3 regions of the Arthrobacter sp. JUb115 genome follow, and region 3 is predicted to be linked to each of the others. Evidence: predicted binding sites of a transcription regulator. Region 3 holds the regulator's gene; each other region holds the start of a gene.
What was found. Region 3 encodes LexA, which represses DNA repair genes until DNA is damaged. Its sites were predicted from a motif close to TCGAACANNTGTTCGA; they were not measured.
Positions count from the first base shown of each region.

Region 1: EDF61_RS04605 (DUF222 domain-containing protein) is a predicted target of LexA. The motif match lies at 1,574-1,589, and genes of this name have one in related genera.
Region 2: ruvA (Holliday junction branch migration protein RuvA) is a predicted target of LexA. The motif match lies at 1,357-1,372, and genes of this name have one in related genera.

Region 1 covers NZ_SOBS01000002.1:305,799-311,100, forward strand. Annotated here, with positions in the region: gene pepN (aminopeptidase N) at 1-204, shown strand, start outside; gene EDF61_RS19030 (hypothetical protein) at 234-359, opposite strand; gene lplAB (lipoate-protein ligase LplAB) at 426-1,481, opposite strand; gene EDF61_RS04605 (DUF222 domain-containing protein) at 1,653-2,834, shown strand; partial or broken gene EDF61_RS19165 (HNH endonuclease) at 2,767-2,940, shown strand; gene EDF61_RS19035 (hypothetical protein) at 2,959-3,252, shown strand; gene EDF61_RS04615 (type B 50S ribosomal protein L31) at 4,003-4,260, opposite strand; gene EDF61_RS04620 (TrmH family RNA methyltransferase) at 4,408-5,241, opposite strand; gene EDF61_RS04625 (sulfite exporter TauE/SafE family protein) at 5,246-5,302, opposite strand, start outside.
Region 2 covers NZ_SOBS01000002.1:137,508-142,809, reverse strand. Annotated here, with positions in the region: gene ruvB (Holliday junction branch migration DNA helicase RuvB) at 1-703, opposite strand, end outside; gene ruvA (Holliday junction branch migration protein RuvA) at 730-1,347, opposite strand; gene ruvC (crossover junction endodeoxyribonuclease RuvC) at 1,456-2,055, opposite strand; gene EDF61_RS03830 (YebC/PmpR family DNA-binding transcriptional regulator) at 2,059-2,817, opposite strand; gene pdxT (pyridoxal 5'-phosphate synthase glutaminase subunit PdxT) at 2,821-3,432, opposite strand; gene EDF61_RS03820 (aldo/keto reductase) at 3,592-4,425, shown strand; gene EDF61_RS03815 (DUF6226 family protein) at 4,409-5,104, shown strand; gene EDF61_RS03810 (CapA family protein) at 5,106-5,302, opposite strand, start outside.
Region 3 covers NZ_SOBS01000001.1:45,121-50,422, reverse strand. Annotated here, with positions in the region: gene EDF61_RS00240 (ATP-dependent DNA helicase) at 1-1,569, shown strand, start outside; gene EDF61_RS00235 (glycoside hydrolase family 76 protein) at 1,675-2,754, shown strand; gene lexA (transcriptional repressor LexA) at 2,811-3,530, opposite strand; gene EDF61_RS00225 (LysM peptidoglycan-binding domain-containing protein) at 3,789-4,142, shown strand; gene EDF61_RS00220 (histidinol-phosphate transaminase) at 4,224-5,302, shown strand, end outside.

The DNA of each region.
Region 1 (5,302 bases), on a different contig from region 3:
GCCACGCGCGTGATCGAGGGGCTGTATCCAGGGCACCAGGATCTCCAGGGCGCCATCGAGCAGAACCATGCACTGGCTACCGCGACCAGCTGGCTGGAACGCCATGAGAGCGCACCGGCCGCCCTCAAGCGCATCCTGCTTGAGGAACGCGCAGAACTGGAACGCTCGCTGAAGGCCCAGGCCTACAGCCGCACCAGCCGCTAGGCGCTGGCCCTCCGAAGCCGGCCCGCTGCTCATCCACGCAGCGGGCCGGCCAAGAGCCGCAGGCCGTTGCCGGTGGCGCAACTGGTTCCAGTGCGGGTCTGCCCTGCGGCCGAACCCGGCCGGCCCAGCGGAGATGGCAGGGCCACAGCAACCATGGCCTCAAGCAAAACAAGGGCCTGGCCTCGAACTTGATCGAGAACAGGCCCTTGGATCTTGGCTCGCTACGGAACCCGCGCGGACCACTGCGCGGTAGCGAATTTGGCCTCGGCCAATTCCTTCGCCGCCAGACGGGATTCGGCATCCAGCTGCGCCGGCTTGGCCCCGGTGCGCTTGGCGAAGGTGTCCATCATGACGTTGATGATCTCCATGCGATCCAGCTTTGTCTGCGACTTCAGCGGATCCACACGCTTGACCGCTGAGGTGATGCCCTTGTCGGAGATCTTCTCCCGGCCAATGCGCAGCACCTGGGTCATCTTCTCCGCGTCGATGTCGTAGCTCATCGTGACGTGGTGCAGCATCGCACCGTTGGCCAGGCGCTTTTGCGCTGCGCCGCCGATCTTGCCGGCAGGGGTCGCGATGTCGTTCAGCGGCTTGTAGTACGCTTCCAGGCCGATGCTTTCCAGCGCTTCCATCACCCAGGCGTCCAGGTACGGGTAGGAATCGGCAAAGCTCATGCCGTCCACCAGGGATTCAGGAGCGTAGAGCGAGTAGGTAATGCAGTTGCCAGCTTCCATGAACATCGCGCCGCCTCCGGAAATGCGGCGAACCACCTGGATGCCGTGCTTTTCGGCTTGCTCCATGTCCACTTCGTTCTTCAGCGACTGGAAGGATCCGATCACGACGGCACCTTCGCTCCAGTCCCAGAAACGGATGGTCGGCTTGCGGGTCCCCTTGGCGATTTGCCGGGTCAGCACCTCATCCAGCGCCACTTGCTCGGTGATTGGAATGATCTCCGGGCCCAGGACTTCCCACTCGTGGTCTTCCCACTTGGTGGCGTGTCCCAGCGCGCGGCGGACGACGCGCGCGATGGCGTCTTCGTCAAAACCGAACATCACTGCGCCTTCACGCAGATTGTCGGTTACCGCATTGCGTATGGTGCTGTGGCTGGCGTCCGCTGGCAAACCGCGTAGCGCATCATTCAAGTCATCGAGTGCATCATCTGGTTCCAGGAAGAAGTCGCCATTCAATGACACTTCGGTGATCACGCCATCGGAAGTATCCAGATCTACAACGACTAATTTGCCACCGACTACCTTGTATTCACCATGATGCTTCATGGTTTCATTCTATCCCCGGCTGCCCGCTAGTCGAATCCACGCACCCCCGGATTCGGTGGTTCGCAGTGGCAACATTCGACGCCGGATAACAATCGAATAAATATTCGAGAATACTTCCACATTCCGCGGATTTCCGGGCCAAACTGTCTGTTGCCGGCAGGATAATTAACTATGGCTATACCCGATTTCATCCATGACGACGATGATGAACATCGTCTACCGTTGCCCCCAGCTGGCACTCGCACAGAATCCCACAAGGATTCGTTATTCAGCGACCATCTCGAACATCACCTGTTCCATGGTCCGCTGAAGCAATTGGCAGATGAGCTCTACGACGCGGGCCCGCTCAATGGCCCCGACGACGCCCTCGAACGGCTGAAGAAGATCCAACGCATTCAGAGCACCCTCGATGCAATGACATCTGTGCTGCTGGCCGATTCAGTAGAACAAGTCAGTGAATCATTTGCCGATATGATCGCCACCGCGGGGACCACTACCGAGGAGGAGGAACGCGAGGCTCGGAAAAGTGCTCAATACTATGGCGTTGACCGCGGCAGTGACCAGGTCATCAACTCCAACTTCATCGCAGAAGCGGCTGTCGCGCTGCGTGAGACCCCTCGCATGGTAGGCAAGCGGATGTTCTATGCCAAGGGTCTTCGCTACGCCTGCAAGGAAACCCTCACGGCTCTGGCTGCGGGAGAGATCACGCCCAAGGCAGCGCATGACATTGTGAAGTATTCGCAGGATTTGCTCCCCGAGCAAATCGTGCAGATGCAACGCGTGCTGTTGCCCATGGCGAAGACTGCGTCTGATGACGCGATATACCAACGCGCACGCCGGTTCCATGACAGGATGTGCCCGGAGGCCGCCGAGCAAAGGCACAAGAAGTCTGAAAAGAATCGCAAGCTCACGCTGTGGGATAACGAAAATGGCATGTCCACCCTCAAGTACTACAACAGTGCCGCAGTGATTCATTCCATCAAGAACTCCGTGAAGTGGCTAGCTGATCAGCATAACGATCCGCAGGATCCCCGTACCCGGGAGCAAATAGAAGCGGACGCCTTTGCAGACATCATCCTCAACGGCTGGCCGGACCGGGAAGGCACGCCCCTCAAGCCACGGGTATCCATCACGATTCCCGCGGTGGAAATGCTGGCGGATCCCACAAGGACCGTGGCTGACCTGGAAGGCTACGGCCCCATCCCACTGGGGGGTCGCATTGGCGTTGGCAAAGGATGCGCCTTCGTTCCAGCGCGTGCTGACCGATCCATGGACTGGCGCCGCGATGGATGTCGAGCGCAGGCGCTACCGGCCCTCGCAGAGTCTCAAGGATCTGTTACGGCACCGCGATGAGCATTGCTGCTTCCCCGGCTGTCGCCGTCCAGCTGACCGCTCCGAGATTGACCATATAAATGGCTGGGCTCACGGAGGGCATACGACCAGGGACAATACGCATCTGCTGTGCAAGCAGCATCAAATGTTCAAGCATGCATTGGGTTGGAAAGTCGTTCCGCGTCCTGACGGATCCAAGATGTGGGTGACTCCACACGGGCTGAGCGCACTCGTTATTCCGGAAAGCGTCAAGCGTGTGGACCAATTCGATCATGTAAATGATCATTGCCCAGAGCGCCCTAAGGTCATTCCTTTGCCGCATATTCGACTCACGGCAGAAGTACGCAGGGTACTTGGGCTCAAGCCTCGCGTCGACATTCCAGACGAGGATCCCGGTCCTGAATCGCCGCCAGATGACGGCCAGAAGGAAACAGGCTGAGGACGCTATCCCGATTGACCGGTTTTTGGGTGACAGAATTTTTCAGTCACCAGCACCTCCACACCACCAATAACACCATTCACGCAACGGCGATGGAGCCAGTTGCTCGGAGCAGTGCGGCCAAGACGTCTGCTTCGACGAGTCAGCGAATCCTTATTCAGCCGCCACTGGAAACCCCGACGGCTATAGCACCGAAAAGCTCTGGGCAAACGCTCCTGACAATATTTTTCAGTCAATGGCGCCTCCAGGCAACTGCCAAAATGCCCGATGCGCACCGCTGTGCCAAAAACGGGACCTCTACGACAGTTCCGTGAAAACATTTTTCAGTCATCCCCGGCTGCCCCGACGGCTATTGCGCCGAACGACGCTGGGGCGAACGCTGCTGACAATATTTTTCAGTCACTGGCGCATCGAGACGACTACCAAAATGCCACTAGCGCATCGCGGCGCGAAAAAGGAATCCTCCTAGTCAGTTAAGTGAGAGCATTTTCAGTCATCTCCTGCCGCCCCGACGGCTATTGCGCCGAACGACGCTGGGGCGAACGCTGCTGACAATATTTTTCAGTCACTGGCGCATCCAGGAAACTGCCAAGATGCCGCGATGCGCATCGTGGCGCGAAAAACGAATCCTCTTAGACGGTTCCGTGAAAACATTTTTCAGTCACTGATGGACAGGTGTGCTGTTAAAGCAGCAGCGGCGTATTTCCAAATACTGGAAACACGCCGCGAAAGCTTGCTAGGGGCGAAGTATTACTTCTTGCCGCCGAAGCCCTTGAAGCGGGCGTTGAAGCGCTCGACACGACCAGCGGTGTCCATGATGCGCTGCTTGCCGGTGTAGAACGGGTGCGAAGCTGCCGAGATTTCGACGTCGATTACTGGGTAGGTGTTGCCATCTTCCCATTCGATGGTCTTGTCCGACTTAGCGGTCGAACGGGTCAGGATCTTCTCGCCGGATGCCAGGTCGTTGAAGACAACTGGGCCGTACTGTGGATGGATATCAGCCTTCATAGCTATACACCTTTTTTGTTTATGGCCACTGGATTTTGCCAGTAGCTACTTACTCGGAAATTGTGTCCCGCATTCAGGGCTCCATGAAGAGACCTCAATGCACAGACAGTCCATCCTATCGCAAAAGCGGCGGCGGCAGAAACCTTCTTAGCGTGGCGCGGAGCACAAATGCCAGAATGCAATTGCGCTAGCGGCACCAACATTCAGGGAATCCACTTCGCGGTACATAGGGATGATCACGGTCCGGTCAACGGCGGCCAGAGCTTCATCGGTAACTCCCCTGCCTTCGTTGCCCAAGATCATGGCGACCTTCTGGCCAGACTTGATCTCTACTTCGTTTAGCGGGATCGCGTCCTCGGTCAGTTCCATGGCGAGCATCTCGTAGCCATGCCTCTTCAAGGTCTGGATGTCCTCTGGCCACGACAGCATGCGTACCCAAGGAAGGTCGAAGACCGTCCCCATTGAGACGCGGGCGCTGCGACGGTACCAGGGGTCCACGCATTTGGGGGTGAGCAGCACGGCGTCAACGCCGAGCCCTGAAGCCGAACGGATAATTGCGCCGAGGTTAGTATGGTCGGCGATGTCTTCCAAGATGGCAACGCGCGAACTGGCTTCAAGCACTTCGTCCAGATCCAGCGGTTCGGGACGATTCATCGCTGCCATGGCGCCGCGGTGCAAGTGGAAGCCGACCAGATCCTGGAGCTGCCGATCATCCCCAATGAAAATCGGCGCGTCTGGGAAACGGTTGAACTCCTCGGTTAGCTGGTCCAGATGCTTTTCGGCGAGCAAGAAGCTGCGCGGCACGTGGCCCGCGTTGATCGCACGCTGCACCACTTTGGTGCTCTCGGCAATGTAGAGCCCGTTTTCCACGTCAGTGCGCATACGCAGGTTCGCTTCGGAGAGCCGGAGGTACTCGTCGAGGCGGGAATCGGCCAGATCCGCGACCGGCAGGATCCGTTCAGGGTTGAGAATTTCAGCCACGAAGCTACACCAACTTGTAGAGCATGTTGCCCAGGGCGACCAGGCCCAGGATGACGATGAC
Region 2 (5,302 bases), on a different contig from region 3:
GCGCCCAGTCACGCACGCGGCGCAGCAGGCGGTTGGCGATACGGGGCGTACCGCGGGAGCGTCCGGCGATCTCGGTGAACGCGGCCGAAGTGACGCTCAGATCAAGCATCATGGCCGAACGGCGCAAAACCAGTTCAAGCTCCTTGACCGCGTAGAACTCCAGATGGCCAGTGAAGCCGAAGCGGTCACGCAACGGGCCGGGCAATAGTCCGGCGCGCGTGGTTGCGCCAACGAGAGTGAAGGGCGGAAGCTCCAGTGGAATGGCCGTGGCGCCGGCGCCCTTTCCGACGATGATATCTACGCGGAAGTCTTCCATGGCCATGTAGAGCATTTCCTCGGCCGGCCGGGACATGCGGTGGATTTCATCGAGGAACAGCACCTCGCCTTCGGTCAACGACGAGAGGATCGCGGCCAAGTCACCGGCATGCTGGATGGCTGGGCCGGAGGAAATGCGCAATGGCGCGTTCATCTCGGCGGCGATAATCATCGACAAGGTGGTCTTGCCCAGGCCCGGCGGGCCAGAGAGCAGAACGTGGTCCGCGGTGCGTTCGCGGATTTTCGCTGCTTCAAGCACCAGCGAGAGCTGCTGGCGCACTCGGGACTGGCCCACGAAGTCGTCGAGGTTCCGCGGGCGCAGGGCCGCTTCGATTACCCGTTCCTCGGGTTCGCTGCCGGCATTCGTGAGCCCGGTGGAGTCATTCATGATCAGTTGATCCTCTCGCAGACCGCTTAGGCGCGGGTTCCGCTGGACATGCTGCGCAGTGCAGCACGCAAGATTTCTGCGACGTTGCCGGTGGCAACGACATCTGGATCAGCCTTGGACAGCGATTTCAGGGTGCTGGTTGCATCCTTTTCGCTCCAGCCCAGGCCGGTCAGCGCGTCGATCACCTGCGGTTCCCAGACGCTCGCGTTGCCGCCGCCGGAAACCGGGGCCACTGGCGCGCCAGTCGGGATCAGCTTGCCGTTCAGTTCCAGCACGATGCGGCTCGCGCCCTTGGGGCCAATGCCCGATACCTTGGTGAAAGCGGCGGTGTCCTTGGTGTTCGCCGCGATGCGGACTTCCTCCGGAGAGTGCACCGCCAAGATGGCCAAGCCGGTGCGTGGCCCGATGCCCGATACGGAAACCAGGACCTCGAAGACATCGCGTTCCTCAGCGGTAGCGAAGCCGAAGAGGGTCATCGAATCCTCGCGGACCACCATGGAGGTGAATACCGTTGCCTCGCGTCCTGCCTGCAGGGTGGACAGCGTCCCGGGGGTGGCATTGACCAGCATCCCGAAGCCGTTAACGTCAATTACCGCGGTATTCAGGGCTACCGCCTGCACGGTGCCGGTCAATGAGCTGATCATGCCACTCCTTGGGATATATGTTCGATCGAACCCAGTTTATCGAAGATACCTACGAATATCGATCCGCCGCGTTCCCCGGTGGGTCGGGGCCGCTGCCGTGCTGGCCGGCTAGCGGCGCACTGCACGGCGCTTGGCCGACGCCTCGGCGGCAATCCACGCCTGCTGCGCACCGGTCAGCTGCGACGAACCACCGGCATTAGCCGCGGAGGCCGAGGCATTCGAGCCGGTGGCCGCACCGCGCCAGCCGTGGGTAATCGCCAAGGCCACCGCATCAGCGGCGTCGGCAGGCTTAGGCGGTTCATCGAGCCGGCAGATCTTGGCAACCATCTTGCCGATCGCCGCCTTGGTGGCCTGTCCCGAACCGGTAACCGCCGCCTTGACCTCGGTCGGCGTGTGCAGGGCCACGGGTATTCCGCGTCGCGCTGCCGCGGTGATGACAACGCCGGTGACCTGCGCGGTGCCGATGACGGTGGAGACGTTCGCCGATGCGAACACGCGTTCCAAGGCGAGCACATCGGGCTGATGCAGATCCAGCCATTCGTCGATGGCGTTGGCGATCTTCAAGAGCCGGGCATCGAGCGGAGTGCCCGGAGGGGTGCCGGCGACGGTGACGTCCACCAGCGAAACTTGCCTGTTTGCAGCGACGTCGACCACGGCAAGACCGCAACGGGTCAGGCCGGGATCGACGCCAACAACACGTAAGGGCAAGCCTTACTGCTCTTCGTCCAGCGCGGCGCGAACCTCGTCGGACAGATCAGCGTTGGTGTAGATGCCCTGGACATCATCCAGTTCTTCCAGCGCGTCGTAGAGCTTGAGGAACTTGCGAGCTCCTTCAACGTCCAGGTCGACCTTCATCGATGGAATGAATTCCATTTCGTCGGACTCGTAGGCGATGTCCGCTTCATCCAGCGCAGCGGCCACAGCGCGCAGGTCCGAAGGGTCGCAGACGATGGCGAAGTTCTCGTCCTCGTCCATGATCTCGTCGGCACCGGCGTCCAGCACGACCATCAGCAGGTCGTCTTCGGTCAGCTCGCCCTTGGGCAGGCGGACAACGCCCTGGCGGTTGAACAGGTAGGCGACCGAACCCGGGTCGGCGATGGTGCCGCCGTTGCGGGTGATGCCCACGCGCACCTCGGAGGCTGCACGGTTCTTGTTGTCGGTCAGGCACTCGATCAGCAGGGCCGAGCCCTGCGGGCCGCGTGCTTCATAGATGATCTCGGTGTAGTCGACGACCTCGCCGGTCAGGCCAGCGCCGCGCTTGACGGCGCGGTCGATGTTGTTGATCGGCACGGAGTTCTTCTTGGCCTTGCTGACAGCAAGTTCCAGCGCCGGGTTGCCGGCCATGTCGGCGCCGCCGGCACGGGCGGCAACTTCAATGCCCTTGATGAATTTTGCGAAGGCCTTGGCGCGCTTGGCGTCGATCGCGGCCTTCTTGTGCTTGGTAGTTGCCCATTTGGAGTGGCCTGACATGCTTTAAGCGTCTCCTCGCGTGAGATTGATGAAAAATTGGTGGATAGCGGTGCTGCCGGTGACTTCCGGGTGAAAGCTGGTTGCCAACAATTTTCCCTGGCGTACTGCAACAATTCTACCCTGTTCGTGATCCGTCCCCGCTTGAACGGTGCTGATCACTTGCACGTCCGGGCCAATTTGCACGGCTTCCGGTGCGCGGATGAACACCGCTTCGAGATTTTGCCCGTTGAAGTCCAGCTGGTGCTCGAATGAGTCGATCTGGCGCCCGAACGCGTTGCGCTTGACCGTCATGTCGATGCCGCCGAAGCTTTGCTGTACCGCGCCATCTCGCGAGATTGCAGGGTTCTCGATGCGATCGGCCAGCATGATCATTCCGGCGCAGGAGCCGTAGGCTGGCATGCCTGCTGCGATGCGCTCCTTGATGGGACCAGCTAGCCCGTAGTTGCGGGACAGCCGGTCAATCACCGAGGACTCGCCGCCGGGAATCACCAGCGCGTCAACCTGCTCCAAATCGACGACGGTGCGCACCATGTGCGTGCGCTGCCCGAGCCGTTCCAAAGAGGCCAGATGTTCGCGGAAATCCCCTTGCAGAGCGAGGACGCCTATTTTCGGCATGGTTCTAACCTTCATGGTGTTCAGTGGTTGGCAGCACGAAAAATGCGCCGAAATAACGTTAAACCCAGAGACGCCGTGGTCCTGTTTTGTTTCCCGGTGTGTCGCGGATTCTTCGACGCCGCCTCCCGGCAAGTGGTGGAACTTGGTAGGTTCAAGGACATGATTGCTGATATTTCTTCCCTCGAACTTGCCGGCGGCGTGAGCATGCCCTCGATCGGTTTGGGCACGTGGCCCATGCGTGGATACGAGGCGGCCGCAGCGGTGCTGTCCGCCCTCGACGTGGGCTACCGCCGCATTGATACAGCGGAGAACTACGAGAATGAGGACGCCGTGGGCAAGGCCCTGGCACAGAGCCGGCTTCATCGCGATGAAATTTTCGTAACCACCAAATTCAACAAGCAATGGCATTCGACCCAAGGCGTGCGCCAGGCGTTGGAGAACTCCCTGGACCGCTTGGGTCTTGAGTATGTGGATCTGCTCTTGATCCACTGGCCCAACCCCCAGCAGAACACCTATGTCGAAGCCTTCACTGAGCTGGGCAAACTAGTAGACGAGGGCAAGATCCGGGCTGCGGGAGTCTCGAACTTCAAGCCCTACCAGCTGCAGAACGTCCTGGATTCGGGGCTCGTGCCGGCGCTGAACCAGATCCAGGTTGATCCTGAACGGCAAAGCGTCGAATGGCAAGGTTTCAACACCGAGCATGGCGTTCGGACCGAAGCCTATTCCCCGCTGGGACGCAAGAAATCTGGACTCCTTTCACATCCTGCCCTGGTCCGGATCGCCCAAGCGCATGGGAAGAGCAGCGCGCAGGTGACCTTGCGCTGGCATGTCCAGTCCGGGCGGGCAGCGGCACCGAAATCGGCAGACCAGCGGCGGCAGAGCGAGAACCTGGACATTTTCGACTTCCAGCTCACCCAGGCGGAAATGGCCGCCATCAATGCCATGGATACTGGTGCTGGCCCCTTCACCGATTCGGATGAGTTCGGGCACTGAATTCCCGCAATACCTGCATGCGGCAGAAACGGAGAACCCGAACATGCTTCACGGCTACCAGCGCCCAGATATCGAAGTGGCGGATTACTTCGACGAGCACGGTGCGCTGATCCCCTATGGCCAGCGCTGGGATGAGCAGCCTCCAGCGGAGAGCTATTCGCTGACCTCCCATGTGCAACGCTTTGCCCCGGTGCCGCAGGTAGCCCAGGCGTTGCTGGATTGCCTGCGCGAGCAGTTCGAGGTGCGTTGCTTCGAAGATCCCGGGCTGGCCAGGCACATGCGGATTCAACCGGGCCATGTGGTGCGCTCTGTTCGCGTATTTCCGATGGATTCGCGCTGCGCGCCACTGGGCATGGTCTTCACCACGTTTCCCGCGGTGCACCTGGAGCTCGGCGCGTTGTACCGCGCGACATTTCCGCCGTGCGGCTGCGATGGATGCGACGAAGTTGTCCCAGAAATCCTTGAGGAACTCGAGATCCAGGTGAGTGCCGCCGCGTCCGGAGGATTCGGCGAGTTCCTGGATCGAGGCATGGACCGCCTCGTGCACTGTTTCGACGTTGACGGGACAGGATTCGGCGAGCAGTCCCGCGGCCTCGAAGACATATCGCCGGCACGGCTAGCCAGAGCACGCGCAATTCTTCCCTCAAGCCGCGTGTGGGCACCTTGGCCATTGCGCTAGGTCAGTCCAGCGTCCACTCTCGAAGTCCGTCGTCGAATGCGCCATAGGCATTCACTGTGGCCTCGCTGCGCTTCAAGGAGGCTTTTGCTTCATCTTCCCGTATGCATCCAGCAGCATCGAAGACTTGGCACCAGGCCACAGGTTTATTTGAGAGCTGGTGCGGTACCCACCGCAATTCGCTGACATCCCATTCGCCGG
Region 3 (5,302 bases):
GGCACAACTTACTCGCCGCTGGCTAGCGAAGTAATGAAACTGCGTGAATGGGCCGAAGAGACCGACACGGGTGACCGCGATGAACTGGTGCCCGGGGTTAGTGACAAGGCTTGGAAGCAGGTCTCGGTTTCGGCCATGGAGTGCCTCGGCTCGCAGAAGTGCCCGATGGCGGACGAATGCTTCTCGGAAATGGCGCGTGCCCGTGCCGCCGAGTCCGACGTGGTCATTACGAACCATGCGTTGCTGGCGGTTTCGGCCTTCGAGGGGCTTTCGGTTCTCCCGGACTTCGAAGTCGCGATCATCGATGAGGCCCACGAACTGCAAGATCGCGTGACCAGCTCGGTTTCGGGCGCGCTCTCCTCGCGCATGGTGCTTACCGCCGCTGGCGGTGCCAAGCGCCATTGCGGTATCAATGCGGATGAGATGGTCAAGGCCGCAAACCGCCTGGAAAAGTCGTTGACCGGGTTGCCGACAGGCTTGCTGGAACATGGTCTGCGCGAAGACATGGGCATTGCCCTGAACGACATCGTGGAGCAGGCCCGGCTGGCTCTGGCGCTGTCCAAGCCCGAAGCCAATGCACCGGCCGATGGCGGCCGCCAGACTGCCCGCTCCCAGCTGCAGGCAGTGATGGATGATGCGATTCGCATGCTCGAATCCGAAGAACGCCGCGAGGTCCTGTACACCACCCGTCCGCGGGAGTTTGTCGAAGGCCGGGGCTACGTCGAGGCCGATGAGAGCCAGCCTGCAACCTTGAACGTGGCACCGTTGTCGGTGGCCGGCAAGTTGCGCGAGGGCCTCTTCGACGGGCGCACGGTCGTATTGACCAGCGCCACCTTGGCCATTGGCTCGCAGTTCGACTCGGTAGCAGGCTCCTTGGGCCTGATGGGCGCCGGCGCTCCATCATGGACCGGCGTAGATGTTGGCAGCCCTTTCGATTACCCCAAGCAGGGCATCCTCTACGTGGCCAAGCACCTGCCCAAGCCAGGACGCCAACTGGCGGCGGAGACGCTGGATGAGATCGAAGATCTCATCAAGGCCTCCGGTGGCGGCGCCTTGGCGCTGTTCACTTCCAAGCGTTCCGCCGAGGAAGCGGCAAGCATCTTGCGCGAGCGCCTGGACGTGGAAATCTTGTGCCAGGGTGAAGCCAGCATGAAGTCGCTGGTCGAACAGTTCAGCAGCGAACGCGACACCTGCCTGTTTGGAACCATGACCTTGTGGCAGGGCGTAGACGTGCCAGGCGATTCTTGCCGGCTGGTCATCATCGACAAGATTCCTTTCCCGCGCCCGGATGATCCTATCTCCAAGGCCCGTTCCGAGGACGTGGCCAAGCATGGCGGAAATGGCTTCATGCAGGTTGCCGCCACCCATGCGGCGATTCGCCTGGCCCAGGGTGCTGGGCGCTTGATTCGTTCGGTCGGGGATAAGGGCGTTGTGGCGATCCTTGATTCGCGCATGGCCACGGCGCGGTACGGCAGCTTCTTGAAAGCTACCCTGCCGCCGATGTGGCCGACTGTCGATAAGAAGGTCATCACTGGTGTTCTCAAGCGATTGAACCCGGGCGGGAAATAGCCGCGGCCAGAGTATGAACTTGAGCTGTCCTTCGGGACAGCTCAAGTTCTTTAACCGGTACCAGCATGATGCTTCCAGATGCACTAAGGTCTGTGACAAGAACTGATGAAGCTCGAATCGGAAGGCACCATGGAGTCCATGCAGGAATTGGCGCACCAAGCCGCGATCGACACCCACCAGCGGTTCGGGCATCGCCTCATGGGGTTGCCCGGAACGTGGATTGGACAGAGCTACAGCAAAGCGCATCGGTTGCGCGACGGAAGCATGCTCAGCAATCTCAATGGTTTCGCGCACCCGCTTGCGGAGTGGAACTATTGGTGGCAGGCGCACTATCTGGATGCCATCATCGATGAGGGCCGATCGTACTGGGACGAAGGCAACGAACACCGGGCGCGCGAAGCGCTTGCCCGGGCCAACGGCCTATTGCGCGGCATTCGAATTCGAAACTTCGGGATCTTGCCCAACTACTTCTTCGACGACATGGCTTGGCTTGCCCTGGCCAGCGGCCGCCTGTCAGAGTTCACGCAGCTGGTGACGGGACACAGGAGCCGTCCTGCCGAGGCGGCAGTTCGGACGCTGGGACGGCAGCTCCATGCCGGCATGGATGGGGTGCTGGACGGCGGCCTGTACTGGTCCAGAAAGCGGGATTTCAAGAACACGCCAGCCAACGCGCCGGCGGCACTGTTCTTTGCCCGTACCGGGGAGAAAGAGACCGCGCGAGAGCTTCTCCAGTGGCTGGAAAAGAATCTGTTCAGCGTGGAGCGAGGACTGTATCTGGACGGACTTCGGTTGACCACGCAGGGACACGCCGTGGAACCAGCGGTCTACACCTATAACCAGGGCCTGGTGCTCGGGGCATTGCTTGAGCTTGGCGAGCCTGCTGATCTGGCTCACGCTAAAGTACTGATCGATGCCACCACGAAATCGCTGTCAACTGCTGCCGGGGTCCTCTCGTTCAACAGCGGGGGAGACGGCAACCTGTTCGCGGGGATACTCTGCCGATATCTGGCCCTCGCCGGTAATGATGTCCGCATAGAAGCCCGGAGCCGGGAGCAGGCCAGGAGGCTGGTCATGGCAACGGCGCGCCATCTGGCTGACCAGGAACCACGCCGGCTTTCGGCGGCAATCCAACGCTGGATGATCTTCTCGGCGGCCGCTCAATTCGAGTTGAACGCCGGCCAATAGCGGGTTAAACGAGAATTGCGCTGGTGCCAAGCACCAGCGCAATGACCGTACGTATTCTAGAGCGAGCGCATCACCGAGACGACGCGTCCCATGATCGTTGCGGCATCACCCAAAATTGGTTCGTAGCGCGAGTTCTGCGGAAGCAGCCAGGTATGCCCGTCACGCTGCCGGAAAGTCTTTACCGTGGCTTCTTCATCGAGCAGGGCAGCTACGATGTCGCCGTTGTCCGCCGTCTGCTGGCGGCGGACAACTACCCAGTCGCCATCGCAAATCGCAGCGTCAACCATTGAATCGCCGGAAACCTTGAGCATGAACAGTTCGCCGTGGCCTACGAGCTGACGAGGCAACGAGAAAACATCTTCGACGGACTGTTCGGCAAGGATCGGACCGCCGGCAGCGATACGGCCAACCAGGGGAACCATGGTGGTGTCAGCGGAAGTGCTCAATTCAATGATCTTGGCGTCTTCGCTGGCATCTGGCTCGACCTCCTTCGAAACTTCGGCCTTCTCGGCGTCTTCGGCCAGCTGCAGAGGCAGCAGGATTTCCATTGCGCGCGGACGGCGTGGATCTCGACGGATATAGCCGAGCTTTTCCAGCTGGCTCAGCTGGTGGGTGACGCTCGAAAGGCTCTTGAGCCCTACTGCGTCACCAATCTCACGCATCGATGGTGGATAACCGTTCTTGCCGATTGACCGCTGGATCGTCTCCAGGATCTTCTTTTGGCGAATCGTCAGCGAACGTGCATTCGATCGGGGAGTGCGTTGTGAAGCTGACATGAGATTTTGCCTTCCCTAGCAATCATTCGAAAGTTCGTAAGTCCAAACTGTCGGCGCTAGATGGTGAGATGTTTTCATTGCTCGTCTACTTCGAAATCTTAGTAGATAAGCGAGCTTCTTTCAAAGATTTGTTCGAAAACTTCTGGACAAGTTCCGCAAACCTCTGTTAGAACAGATATACGAGGTTCGAACAAGTTTTCGAATCTACGCTTTCGAATACAAATTCGCATCACTTGAATTTCTTGAGGAGACAAAGTCATGGCAACCGTCGCACTTGACTCAAATCAGACCCAGGCACCACTGAAGATCCGCATCAACCGTCGCGGATGGGCCGTGCTTGTGGGTATGCCCATTTTCGCACTCACCATCGCCGCAGCTTTCTTCATCTCCATGTTTGCCTCTGACGCGCATGCCGCAGCCGATACTCCTGTTGGAGTCGGAACCGTTGATGTCACCGTTATTCCAGGGGATACGCTGTGGAGCCTGGCCCGGGATTACGCCACCGGTTACGACGTGACCTCGGCAGTGGGCCACATCGCCGAACTCAATGCCCTGACCGGCAGCGAAATCCAGGTTGGCGAAACCTTGTCGATTCCGGTCCTTGCCGGCTAGCTTCCCCAGCCTGCTTCGAGTTTGTTACCTGTGGCCGTAGCGGATTCACCGGCAGGCGCGCTGCGCACGTAGACTTGATGCGTGAATGACCGCAGTGAACTTTTGAGTCAGCTGCCCTTGCGTGAGAATCTCCGCGGGCTATCCCCTTATGGCGCACCACAAATTGACGTGCCCATCCAGCTGAACGTCAACGAGAACACCCATCCGTTGCCACCGACAGTCGTCGATGCCATTGCACAAGAGGTGGCCAAGGCGGCGGCAATGTTGAACCGGTATCCGGACCGCGAGTTCACCGAGCTTCGCGAACTCCTAGCCGATTACCTCGGCCACTCGCTCACCAAGGACAATATCTGGGCCGCTAACGGTTCCAATGAAATCCTGCAGCAAATCCTGCAAGCCTTTGGCGGCCCCGGCCGTGCCGTGATGAGCTTCGGCCCAACCTACTCCATGTACCCGCTGCTTGCCAGTGGTACTGACACGAAATATATCGCCGGTGAACGCGCCGCAGATTTCACGTTGTCCGCCGATTCCGCAGCCGCACAGGTTCGCGAGCACAAGCCGAACATCGTTTTCCTCTGCTCTCCGAATAACCCCACCGGCACGGCCCTTGGCCTGGACGTCATCACCGCGGTATATGAAGCCATGAGCGAGCATAACGGCATGGTGATCGTGGATGAGGCGTACGCCGAGTTCTCCTTGGCCAGCACCACCTCGGCGCTGAGCCTGCTCGAAGGCCGCCAGCGGCTGATTGTCTCGCGCACCATGTCCAAGGCTTTCGGCCTGGCCGGTGCGCGCGTAGGCTACCTGGCCGCTGCGCCAGAAGTCACCGATGCCATCCGCTTGGTGCGACTGCCGTACCACCTGTCGGCAGTGACCCAGGCAACCGCCATCGCGGCCTTGAAGAACATCGAGTTGCTGTTGGCCCAGGTCGAGGACATCAAGTCCCAGCGGGACCGCATCGTCGCGCGCCTGAAGGAACTTGGCCTCAAGCCATCGGTCTCCGACTCCAACTTCGTCTTCTTCGGTGGCGTCGAAGACCCCCACAAGATTTGGGAAGGCCTGTTGGAAGCCGGCATCATCATCCGCGACAATGGAATCCCGGGAACCTTGCGTGTTACGGCAGGAACCGAATCGGAAACCACAGCCTTCTTGGAACGACT